3 regions of the Brotaphodocola sp. genome follow, and region 3 is predicted to be linked to each of the others. Evidence: predicted binding sites of a transcription regulator. Region 3 holds the regulator's gene; each other region holds the start of a gene.
The links. The regulator HrcA, encoded in region 3, represses chaperone genes, less so after heat shock. The targets are predictions, from matches to a motif close to TGTTAGCACTCNNNNNNNNNGAGTGCTAACA.
Positions count from the first base shown of each region.

Region 1: the regulator HrcA is predicted to act here: its motif matches at 1,981-2,011, upstream of htpG (molecular chaperone HtpG).
Region 2: the regulator HrcA is predicted to act here: its motif matches at 2,764-2,794, upstream of AC4EVX_RS03325 (co-chaperone GroES).

Region 1 is NZ_CFAHBC010000003.1:149,377-153,667, forward strand. Features, by position in the region: gene htpG (molecular chaperone HtpG) at 1-1,896, opposite strand, end outside; gene AC4EVX_RS02645 (DUF5721 family protein) at 2,043-2,543, opposite strand; gene AC4EVX_RS02650 (peptidylprolyl isomerase) at 2,659-3,648, opposite strand; gene AC4EVX_RS02655 (HAD family hydrolase) at 3,785-4,291, opposite strand, start outside.
Region 2 is NZ_CFAHBC010000005.1:15,932-20,222, forward strand. Features, by position in the region: gene AC4EVX_RS03315 (DUF6106 family protein) at 1-400, opposite strand, end outside; gene groL (chaperonin GroEL) at 621-2,243, opposite strand; gene AC4EVX_RS03325 (co-chaperone GroES) at 2,387-2,671, opposite strand; gene AC4EVX_RS03330 (hypothetical protein) at 2,996-3,718, shown strand; gene AC4EVX_RS03335 (alpha/beta fold hydrolase) at 4,042-4,291, shown strand, end outside.
Region 3 is NZ_CFAHBC010000008.1:4,398-8,688, reverse strand. Features, by position in the region: gene AC4EVX_RS04950 (3D domain-containing protein) at 1-532, opposite strand, end outside; gene hrcA (heat-inducible transcriptional repressor HrcA) at 1,092-2,135, shown strand; gene grpE (nucleotide exchange factor GrpE) at 2,142-2,741, shown strand; gene dnaK (molecular chaperone DnaK) at 2,856-4,291, shown strand, end outside.

The DNA of each region.
Region 1 (4,291 bases), on a different contig from region 3:
TTCGCAGATCTTTGAGGTATTCTCCTCATCGCCGTGCTCCATCACATACTGAACCAGCTTGTTGTTCGCATTGAGCACAAGCGTCTCACCGGCACCGCCGAACATCGACGGGTCCATTCCGTACATGTTGTACATCTTCATCATATCCTGCATACGACGGCTCTCCTCAGATACCGTCAGCATCGAGGCAATCCCCTCATTTTTGAGCTTCTCAACTTTGATCTCAAGCTTGTCATTTCCAAGTGCCTTCTTAAAGACAGCGGTCAGAGTCTCCGCATTCTTCTTGAATACCTCATCATCTTCCTTCACTTCTTCCTTGAAGGTATCATTCAGATCTGCATCGATACGAAGGAACTTGAGTCCCTCATTCTTCTGCTCAAGATGTCCGATAAACGGAGAATCAATGCTGTGCGGAAGAATCACTGCGTCCAGACCAGCCTCCTTGAACATGTTGATGTACTGACTCTGCTCCTTCTCGTCGGTTACATAGAAGACCTTGTTCTCATGCTTCTCCTTATTCTCCTCAAGGCAATCCTTCAGGGTCAGGTACTTGCCATCAAGATTCTTGAACAGGATGTAATCGTTCATCTTCTCGGCAAACTTCTCATCCTTCAGGCAACCGAACTTGATGAACGGAGCGATGTCATCCCAGTATTTCTCATAATTCTCACGGTCCGTCTTACACATACCGGTCAGCTTGTCAGCAACCTTCTTCGTGATGTAATCCGAAATCTTCTTGACGAATCCATCGTTCTGAAGTGCACTTCTCGATACGTTCAACGGCAGATCCGGGCAATCAATGACGCCCTTCAACAGCATCAAAAACTCCGGAATAACTTCCTTGATGTTATCTGCGATAAATACCTGGTTGTTGTACAGTTTGATCGTTCCCTCAATGGAATCGTACTCCGTGTTGATCTTCGGGAAGTACAGGATTCCCTTTAAATTGAACGGGTAATCCATGTTCAGATGAATCCAGAACAGCGGTTCCTTGTAATCGTGGAAGACCCTGCGGTAGAAGTCACGGTAGTCGTCATCCTTACACTCATTCGGATGCTTGTTCCACAGCGGATTCGTGTCGTTGACCGGAACCGGACGTCTCAGAATCTTGTAGCGCTCCTTTGCCGGCTCTACCTCAACTGTCTCCTTCTCGCCGTTCTCATTTTCCTTCTCCTCGGTCTTTGCCGGCTCGAGTACCGTCTCAATCACGGTATCCTTGTCCGTCAGCTGGTCCTTGTCGATCGTGTCGTACTCCGGCTCTGCCTTCTCATTCTTTAAATAAATCGGAACCGGCATGAACGAACAATACTTCTCCAGCACCTCTCTTGCGCGATACTCGTTGGAGAACTCATAGCTATCCTCGTTTAAATACAGCGTGATCGAAGTTCCCTGCTCTGCTTTGTCGCCATCCTTCATCTCAAACGTCAGACCGCCCTCAGACTCCCAGTGTACCGGGGTGCTTCCCTCCTTGTAGGAGCGGGTATCGATCGTCACCTTGTCAGCTACCATGAATGCGGAGTAGAATCCCAGTCCGAAATGACCGATGATCTGATCCTCATTTGCCTTGTCCTTATACTTCTGGAGGAAATCCTGTGCGCCGGAAAATGCGATCTGGTTGATATACTCCTCAACCTCATCAGCAGTCATACCAAGACCATTATCGGTCACGGTGATCGTCTTGTCATCCGGGTTCACACTGACCTGAACCTTGTACTCAAGATCCTCCGGCTTCGTGTACTCTCCCATCAGCTCCAGTTTTTTCAGTTTTGTAATTGCATCGCAGCCGTTGGAAACCAGCTCACGATAGAAAATATCATGGTCGGAATACAGCCATTTCTTGATAATCGGGAATATGTTCTCACTGTTAATAGATAAATTGCCACTCTTACTGCTCATCAATCTCACTCCTTATCGAATTTTCATTCTTTAATAAGCCACTAAAGGGTATTTTAATACAGCAGAATTCAAATGTCAATAAAAAATTAGCACTCATTTCAAATGAGTGCTAATAAAATATCGCAGTTCAAAAAAATTTATCATTCTCAATTCTCTTCCGTAAACGGAATCTGCTTCGCCTTAAAGTAACGGCGCACTGCCTCATCCCACGCATACTCCGCCTGCTTATCCAACGTAAAAATATTCATCGAAAGACCCGTCACACAAATAAGCTCGCGGTTCTCATAGCGGATGTTTAAGCAGAGACTTCCGATCTGATCTGCGGTAAATCCAATTCCGGAACTCTTTAAGAAATCTTCCGTCTGATCCGGCGCAAGCTGAAGTGTGATCCGAAAACTCTCCGGCAAACGCTTCCCGCGAATCAACGAATAGCAGAACGGGCGCAGACTGCTCCAGAGCGAGTATGACCTGATCTTTTGCTCCCTGCGCTCCTCCTCCGAGTAGTATGCGGGACGAATCCGCCCGTCGATCGTGAACGTGTTAAACGTCACAATCGAGACATCACGAACCTGCCAGTGATCAAATGCCTCCCCGGCAAAGAGCTGACCGGTAAAATGTTTGAGATCCTCTATCTTCAGTGCAATCATATCTCCCGCTCCCTTCTCCTCGTCTTTCTCCTGCTATCCTTGTTATCCCTGCTATCCCTTGTCGTTTCCCATATTTCTCGTTGTTCAAAACTCTGGCTTTTGATATCTTCGTCTTCTAGTTTTCTCCATCCATCATCTGACGGTATTGCTCAAAGAAATTGTCCGTCTGTGAATCCGTTCCCTCTTTCAGAGAAAGTTTTTCCCAGAAACTTCCGTTTAACTCCACCTGATGATCCTCGGCAAAACTGTCATAGATCTGGCGGAATGCCTGATTCTTCCGCTCAAGCGCCATCTTCTGTTTGCGATCAAGCGTCGCATTCTCATCATAGTCGTTGACGCATTTCACGACATACCAGAGGTCACCGTCCTGAAAGACTGGACTGATCTGCCCACTCTCAAGCGCAAATACTGCATCCTCATACGCCTTCGAGCGTTCTCCATGTCCGACCGATTTCTCGGCACTTCCCTCTAAATTGCTCTCCTTGACTGCTGTCGCAAAATCCACGCCATCCTCCGTCACGCGATTTAAAAACGCCTGTGCCTCACTCTCCTGGGAAAACGAAGCCTCACAAACCGTAATCACTCTCGCCTCACTGTCGCTGACCTCGAGATTGACATTCTGAGTCAATGCATCAACGAGACGATTGGCGCGATGGTACGCCTCATACATCGTGTAGACATCATCCCGCGTCGCACCTGTGTAAGCACGATCCGCGTCGCTCATCGACTCGTAGTAGGAATCTGCAAGCGCATTCAGCTCCTCTTTCTCCCGCGCAGAGAGTGCGATCTGACGCTCATCTGCAAGCAGATTCATGACCTTCAGTTCTCTCAAAAACTTCTGGATCTCTTCTAACAGATACGTCTGAAAGGTCGTCCCCGCATCATCCACCACGGTGTCCCAGATCTGATCGGTATAAATCTTCTGACAACGGTTCCGCTCCGATGCCACAATCAGCATCATCTGCGCATCGGAAAATCCCTCCGTTCCCATACTCTCTGAGACAATAGAAGAAATCTTTCCGTTGCATCCCGACACACCTCCCGCCAGCATCACTGCCACCGCCACTGCCAGAAGAATCCGCTTTCTTGTTCCTGCTCTTCTCATTCTTTTCTTTCTCTCCGGTCTCCTCTCTACCCGTCTACGCAAAACAAATGTCTACTGTCTATCTGCCTGCACAAAATACATCACATCTATTTACATAATCCATCTATATAATCTATCTATATAATCTATAATCCATCTATACAAGAAATTTCAAGATTTTGAGAACGCCATCCTGCACATTGGAATCCGTCTCAAACCGCGCGGCTTCCTTCACCTCCGGACGTGCATTTGCGACTGCAAAACTGTAATATGCCTGCTTTAACATCTCAATATCGTTGAGCTGATCTCCGAACGTCATCGTCTCCTCCGGCTTGATCGACAGGCTGTCCTGAAGCAGTTTGACTGCTGCACCCTTGTTGACGCCGGTCTTCATACAGTCCATCCACATGTCGCCGGAGATCGTGATCTTCATTTTATCGTTATACTTCTCGCGGATCGCCGTTGTCGCCGGTTCAATCCCGAACTTTTTATATGCAGAAATCTTGATACACGGATCATCCACCTTGAGCACATCCTCGACTCTCTGGACACGAAACTTGTATCCGTTGACCAGCCAGTCATAAAAATCCTCATCAGGATCGTCCAAGTAGACCATATCAGGTCCACTGTACATCGCAATCAAACCAGCAGAACGGATATCCTG
Region 2 (4,291 bases), on a different contig from region 3:
CGACAATCGCCACATACGGCTTTGTCTTTCCGTCGTGAGAGGTGTAATCGAGCGTCTTTTGTATCGTTCCATAATTATTCAGGCGATCCGAGCCCTCCGGCGCGATCACCTGGATCTCATCCATCGTGCACTCATATCCTTTTTTTCTCTTGGATTTGCCGAGGATGATGTCGATCGAGAGCATCTTGTCAACGTATAAATATTCATATTCAACATGGGTATTTCTGTGACAGAGATAGGTAAGAAAGCCAAATCCAAACATGAGAATCACGGCGAGCACGCCCGTCGTCATGGCAAAAAAAACGGAAACTGCCGTACACAACCCAAGCACAATTGTAAGGATTGGTGCATAGAATGGACTTTTTCTCGAAATGAGATGTTCTGCGTAGGATTCGTTCATAGGAAGCGAACTCCTTTCTTAAAGTTATTTGCCTTTTTCTTTATCTTTTAAAGATCGCGATTCTTGTGCGGAATGTTTTTTGTTTGGAAAGATCTTTTTATGGAATAAATCCTCCATAGAAATGAATAAAAAATCTCATGAAACAAAAAAAGGAGAACTGCCGGACTAAATCCTGGCAGCTCTCCCTATTAGACAGCTTTTGTTCTGGCTCTGCCCTGTATTACATCATTCCGCCCATACCGCCACCTGCCGGCATTGCAGGGGTTTCTTCTTTAATATTAGCAACTACGGATTCAGTTGTCAACAGGGTAGATGCTACGCTCGTAGCATTCTGCAGTGCGCTTCTGGTTACCTTTGCCGGATCCAGAATACCTGCCTTAATCATATCTACATACTCCTCTTTGTATGCATCAAAACCAGTTCCTACCGGAGACTCTTTTACCTTGTTGATGATAACGGAGCCTTCCAGACCTGCGTTTGCTGCAATGTGGAACAGCGGAGCCTCCAGTGCCTTCAGGATGATCTTACCACCGGTCTTCTCATCGCCCTCAAGAGCCTCAACCTGATCCTTGATCATCTCGATTGCGTGGATGTATGCGGAACCACCACCAGCGATGATGCCTTCCTCAACAGCTGCTCTTGCAGCAGACAGAGCATCCTCCATACGGAGCTTTGCTTCCTTCATCTCAGTCTCGGTTGCAGCACCTACACGGATGACTGCTACGCCGCCTGCCAGCTTAGCCAGTCTCTCCTGTAATTTCTCCTTATCGAACTCAGAAGTGGTCTCGCCGATCTGTGCGCGGATCTGAGCAACTCTTGCGGAGATATCATCCTTATTGCCACAGCCGTCAACGATGATCGTGTTCTCTTTCTGTACCTTAACAGACTTTGCACGACCAAGCTGTTCCATTGTCGTATCCTTCAGTTCCAGACCAAGCTCCTCGGAAATTACCTGTCCACCGGTCAGGATTGCGAGATCCTTCAGCATCTCTTTTCTTCTGTCGCCGTAACCCGGTGCCTTGACACCTACTACGGAGAAGGTTCCTCTCAGCTTGTTGACGATCAGGGTGGTCAGTGCCTCGCCCTCGATATCCTCAGCAACGATCAACAGCTTAGAACCGGACTGTACGATCTTCTCCAGAATCGGCAGGATCTCCTGAATGTTGGAAATCTTCTTATCGGTAATCAGGATGTACGGATCGTCCAGAACTGCTTCCATTTTATCCATATCGGTGCACATGTAAGCAGAGATATAACCACGGTCAAACTGCATACCTTCTACAAGATCCAGCTCGGTCTTCATGGTCTTGGACTCCTCGATGGTGATAACGCCATCCTTGGAAACCTTCTCCATTGCATCTGCTACCATCTCACCAACTGCATCATCTGCTGCGGAGATTGCTGCTACTCTTGCGATGCTCGGACGACCTTCGATCGGCTGGCTCATCTTCTGGATTGCCTCAACAGCAGCCTCAGTTGCCTTCTTCATACCCTTTCTTAAAACGATTGGGTTTGCACCTGCTGCCAGATTCTTCATTCCCTCATTGATCATAGCCTGTGCCAGAACGGTTGCGGTCGTGGTACCATCACCAGCGACATCGTTGGTCTTGGTTGCAACTTCCTTTACCAGCTGTGCACCCATGTTCTCAAACGGATCTTCCAGCTCAATCTCCTTTGCGATCGTCACACCATCGTTGGTGATCAGCGGAGCGCCGAAAGACTTGTCAAGAACAACGTTGCGTCCCTTCGGTCCGATCGTCACACGAACGGTATCTGCTAACTGATTCACACCTGCTTCCAGAGCTTTTCTGGCATCTACGCCATATTTAATCTGCTTTGCCATAATTTCATTCCTCCAATATGATCCATCTTTTTATCCCGCTTCCGCAAAATTCGGAAACAAAGCTGGAAATAAAATCAAATCTAACATAAACCTGGCAATTCGATCTGAAATTCAAATCGAATCTCCCTAATTTCTATTTCTAATTACTCGATAACAGCCAGAATGTCGTTCTGCTTTACAACAACATACTTCTCATCATCCAGCTCAACCTCAGTGCCTGAGTACTTGGAGTAGATTACCTTGTCGCCAACCTTAACCTGCATTGCAACTTCTTTGCCATCAACCACACCGCCAGGACCAACTGCAACAACCTCAGCCTGCTGTGGTTTCTCTTTTGCCTGACCCGGAAGTACGATACCGGACTTTGTCGTCTCCTCTGCTACAAGCTGTTTTAATACAACACGATCAAATAATGGTACTAACTTCATGGATGATTCCTCCTTATTTTTCGCTGCTTTTTCATTCATGAGATCTTGCTTCGATCTCTCTTTCGATTCACAATACCATTTATACCACGCATTGTTAGCACTGTCAATAGTTGAGTGCTAATTTTATAAATTTTTTATCGTTGTCCCCTTTCTTTTTTCCCATATTCGTATTACAATATTCTTTAAAGACGGCTGAAAGTACGAAACCACTGCATATTTTCCATCGAATTCAGAGATTTCAGAAAATAGTTTCGGTTTATAATCTCGGAAATTATTTCATTTTTATGTGGAACCAGCAGTCCGGCCGCAGAAAGGAGAACGGGTATGTCAAAAAAAGGATTAGGAAAGCTGATGGCTCTCACTGCTGTTGCCGGTGCCGCAGCAGCAGGAATTTCTTACTTAAAGAAGTATCATTCCTTCAATAAGGAACTGGACAAAGATTTTCATGATTTTGAAGATGATGAGGAGGATACCCCGGTTCCGGACAGCACGATGAGCCGTAATTATGTATCCCTTCATGCAGACAAGGATGAGTTTCTTGTAGCTGCCGGCGATATGATCAATGCCACGAAGGATGCTGCGAGCGCTGCCCGCAATGTGGTTCGCGATGTCGCTACGATTGTAACTGATACGGCAAGAGATGCCGTCGGTGTCGCTTCCGACACTGCTTCCGCTGCCAAATCCACTGCAAGCGAAGTCAAGGAGACGGTCGAGGAAGTTGCCGGCGATACCGCTGAGGATATCATCATCAAGGCAGGCGACACGGCTGAGAAGGTCAAGGAATTTGCGGAGACCGCAGTCGAGAAGGCTGAGGATCTCGCTGAGTCTGCCACGGAGAAGGCAGAAGATCTCGTTGTCGATGTTGCGGACAGCGCCACCGACGCGATCGAGCACACCGCAGATGTGACGGAGACGGTCACCGACCACCTCGCTGAAGAGATCAAGAAGTCCGGAACATCGGCAGATGAGGACGCCGAGGATGCCGTCGAGTATGTGACCGGTGAGGACACCAAGAATACAGAAGAAGACGACAAAGACGCTGAATAGGATTATCGGATGAGCAGCAACTGAAACGAAACATCATTTATCATCGAAATCCTATTTGTAATTGAAATACGATTTATCATCGAAATATGATCTAGCATCTATAATTGAAACAGATAAAAAGTCTCTGACAGACTTCAGGTTTGATCTCACCTTCCTTCATTCCTGAAGTCTGTTTTTTATTTCCGTCAAAAAGCTGTCAATAATTGATTTGTTGGCATATTAGCTGTATAATTTATACAAAGATACATTCAGATGACGAGATATTTCTGACGATGTATTTCGGGGGTTGTTTTATTTGATTGATTGATGAAGGAGGTATTGCGATGTTACATGAAGTGAGTTTTCTTTCTTACAATGAGCGTGACTATGTGCAGGGCTGGATCTACGTTCCCGCAACCAAGCCGAAGGGAATTGTTCAGCTGATCCACGGATTCGGAGAACATTCGAGACGATACATTCATATGATCTCTGCCTTTCTCGACGCAGGCTACATCGTATCTGCCGACGATCATGTCGGTCACGGAAAGACTGCGATGGTCAGCGGAATCTGGGGTGACTGGGGCGACAAGGGGT
Region 3 (4,291 bases):
AACCCTCGGAACACTGACGGCAAGGACAGTAACCGGTTGTGCGGAAATATCCGAGAGATTTCATTCCCGGTGTTGCAGAGGATGCCTGAATATCAGCAGAGGACTCGCCTGATTCTGCGGTCTCTTCCTCTTTCTCACCTTTTATGTAAGTCTGTGTGTTTGCGAATTCTTCGTCGCCGGACCAACCACGAATCTCATAAGTTCCATCTGGAAGGGTGTTCCAGTCCATTGAGATTCGGAAACCGTGGCGACCATTTCCGATTCCATCCGCTTCCAGATCTTCACGATAGACACCGGCGGTCGGTGTATAATTTCCAACGGTTTCGCCATCTTCTTTTCTTGTAACAGTGATGTGAACAGGCACAGCCGTGTTTGGCGAGGAAGAATCCCAGCCCCATCCGACGATCACGCTTCCGTCCATCTCATCAAAATATCCAGCCTTTTCACTTGCCCATGCCTGTAAAGCAGTTCCAGCAAAAAGGGTAATCATCAAGGTAAGCAGTGCACATATGGATACTCGTTTCAAACTCATCATTCCTTTCTTCGTTGACAAAATTGTTACGTTTTGTTTGTCAAATCTGGTAGGATACAGACCTACTGATTGCATGTAATTATTGCTGAATAATTACATAATAAAATGTAAACAAACAATTCACACATTTTAAATATATGTAACAATTTTGTAATATATGCGCCATGAGTACTTATTTTACATGTTTTTGAGAATTTGTCAAGGGAAAATGTGGAAGAGGGATTTAACAGAGTTTGGTAAAGCAGAGATTTAATGTTTGCTTTTTTATCTTATAGTGATATTAGGGGAGGATTGTAAAGGTAGAAGCGCAAGCGGGTTTTCAGGAATTGGATGCAGTGTGAGGAGCACGTAGATAAGCAGGCAGAAGAAGCGTAATGAAGAAACTTATTTAGGAAAGCATCGGGTAAGCAATAAAGCGTAAAATATTAAAATATATAGGAAGAAAAACTCAAAAATTTTAGAAAACCCCTTGACAAACGAGTGCCATTAAAGTATATTAATCACAGAATGTTAGCACTCCTCAATAACGAGTGCTAATAACGCGGAAGGAGGAAGTCAAATGGAACTGGATGACAGAAAGATTACAATTCTGAAAGCGATCATCAAGACTTACCTGGAGACAGGGGAGCCGGTTGGTTCCAGAACGATTTCCAAGTTCACGGATCTGAAGCTCAGCTCCGCGACGATCCGCAATGAGATGTCTGATCTGGAGGAGATGGGATATATCCTGCAACCTCACACCTCTGCGGGACGGATTCCCTCGGATAAGGGGTACCGCTTCTATGTGGATCAGATCATGCAGGAGAAACAACAGGAAGTAACCGAAGTCAAGGAACTGATGATTCAGCGTGTGGACCGAGTGGAACTCGTTCTGAAACGTCTTGCACAGATGCTGGCGGCGAACACAAACTACGCTGCGATGATCAGCGGACCTCAGTACCATCGCAACAAACTCAAGTTTATTCAGCTCTCCCAGATGGATGAGCACAAACTTCTCGTCGTTGTGGTTGTTGAGGGCAATCTGGTCAAGAACACAATGTTGGATGTGCCGAGCGCGATCAGTCAGGAAGAACTGCTGAATCTGAATATTCTCTTGAACAGCGCACTGAACGGTCTCTCCCTCGAGGAGATCAACCTGGATGTGATCACACGTCTGAAAGAACGGGCTGGCTCGTACAGTCAGATTGTGGATCAGGTGCTGACGCAGGTAGCGATAGCGATCCGGGCGGATGAAGATGATCTTCAGATTTATACGAGCGGTGCGACCAATATTTTTAAATACCCGGAGCTCAGTGACGGAGAGAAAGCAAGTCAGCTGATCAGTACCTTAGAGCAGAAAGATAAGCTCAGAGAGCTGATCGATGACGTGAACGAGTCAGACGAGAATCGGGAGAACGGCATTCAGGTGTACATTGGCAATGAAACCCCGTTGCAGACAATGAAAGATTGCAGTGTGGTGACCGCCAATTACGAGTTGGGTGAGGGAATTCGAGGAACGATCGGAATCATCGGTCCGAAGCGCATGGACTATGAGAGAGTTCTTGGAACCTTAAAGAACCTGATGAAACAGTTGGATGCAACTTTTAAGAATGAAGAAAGGTGAGAAACCATGAGTCAGGACAGCAAGAATGAGAACAAGACCTGCACTCCTGAGTCCGAGACAGCAGAAGCTGTGAGGGACGAGGCAGTTGAGAACGCTCAGGCAGAGGCAAATGCAGAAGCTGAGCAGACTGCGCAGGATGCAGAGGCTGAGAAAGCATCCGGAAAGAAAGATCCGAAGGATGCCAAGATAGAAGAGCTTCAGGACCGTCTCAGAAGACAGATGGCAGAATTTGATAACTTCCGTAAGCGCACGGAAAAAGAGAAATCTGCGATGTATGAGGTTGGAGCGAGAGACATCATTGAAAAGATTCTCCCAGTGCTTGACAACTTCGAGAGAGGTTTGGCAGCTGTGCCGGAGGACGAGAAGGGTTCATCCTTTGCCGAAGGCATAGAAAAGATTTACAAGCAGTTTGTAAAGACTCTGGAGGATGCAGGCGTCGAGGCGATCGAGGCGAAGGGTCAGCAGTTTGATCCGAATCTTCACAACGCCGTGATGCATGTGGAGGACGATCAGTTCGGAGAGAATGAGATCTCCCAGGAACTTCAGAAAGGTTACAAATACCGCGGTACCGTTGTTCGTCACAGCATGGTACAGGTAGCAAACTAATGGCAATGCGTACCTGAAAAATTGATTTGATGCGATTCCGGTTAAAAGGAAATCGGTTTGAATTGGTTTTATCAGGCAGGACATAGACTCTGAATGAAACAGGAGGAAAAATTTATGAGCAAGATTATTGGTATCGACCTTGGTACAACAAACAGCTGTGTAGCTGTTATGGAAGGCGGAAAGCCGGTTGTTATCCCGAACCAGGAAGGTTCCCGTACAACTCCGTCTGTTGTTGCATTTACAAAAACTGGTGAGCGTCTGGTAGGTGAGCCGGCAAAGCGTCAGGCTGTAACAAACGCAGACCGCACGATCGCTTCTATTAAGAGACATATGGGTACTGATTATAAAGTAACCATCGATGGCAAGAGCTACACTCCGCAGGAGATCTCCGCAATGATCCTTCAGAAGCTGAAGGCAGATGCAGAGGCTTATCTGGGCGAGAAGGTAAGCGAGGCAGTTATCACGGTTCCGGCATACTTCAACGACGCACAGCGTCAGGCAACCAAGGATGCAGGTAAGATTGCAGGTCTGGAAGTAAAGCGTATCATCAACGAGCCGACCGCAGCTGCACTGGCTTATGGTCTGGACAACGAGAACGAGCAGAAGATCATGGTATACGACCTTGGTGGTGGTACCTTCGATGTATCCCTGATCGAGATCGGTGATGGCGTCATCGAGGTTCTGGCAACCAACGGTGATACTCATCTGGGTGGTGATGACTTCGATAACCGTATTACTCAGTGGCTGGTTGACGAGTTCAAGAAGGCAGAGGGCGTAGACCTCTCCGGCGATAAGATGGCAATGCAGAGACTGAAGGAAGCAGCTGAGAAGGCAAAGAAGGAGCTGTCCACAGCTACCACGACCAACATCAACCTTCCGTTCATCACTGCAACCGCAGAGGGACCGAAGCATCTGGATATGAACCTGACCAGAGCAAAATTTGACGAGCTGACTCATGACCTGATCGAGCGCACCGCAGTTCCGGTACAGAACGCTCTGAGAGATGCAGGCATGACCACTTCTGATCTGGGCAAGGTACTTCTGGTAGGTGGTTCCACTAGAATGATCGCTGCACAGGATAAGGTAAAGCAGATGACCGGCAGTGAGCCGAGCAAGTCCTTAAACCCGGATGAGTGCGTTGCAATCGGTGCAGCTATCCAGGGTGGTAAGCTCGCTGGCGATGCAGGCGCAGGTGATGTGCTTCTGCTGGATGTTACTCCGCTGTCTCTGTCCATCGAGACCATGGGAGGCATCGCAACCAAGCTGATCGAGCGTAACACCACGATCCCGACCAGAAAGAGCCAGATCTTCTCCACTGCTGCTGATAACCAGACTGCAGTAGACATTCACGTTGTACAGGGTGAGCGTGAATTTGCCCGCGACAACAAGACCCTCGGTCAGTTCCGTCTGGATGGTATCCCGCCGGCAAGAAGAGGTGTTCCGCAGATCGAGGTTACCTTTGATATCGATGCAAACGGTATTGTAAATGTATCCGCAAAGGATCTGGGAACTGGCAAGGAACAGCATATCACGATCACTTCCGGTTCTAA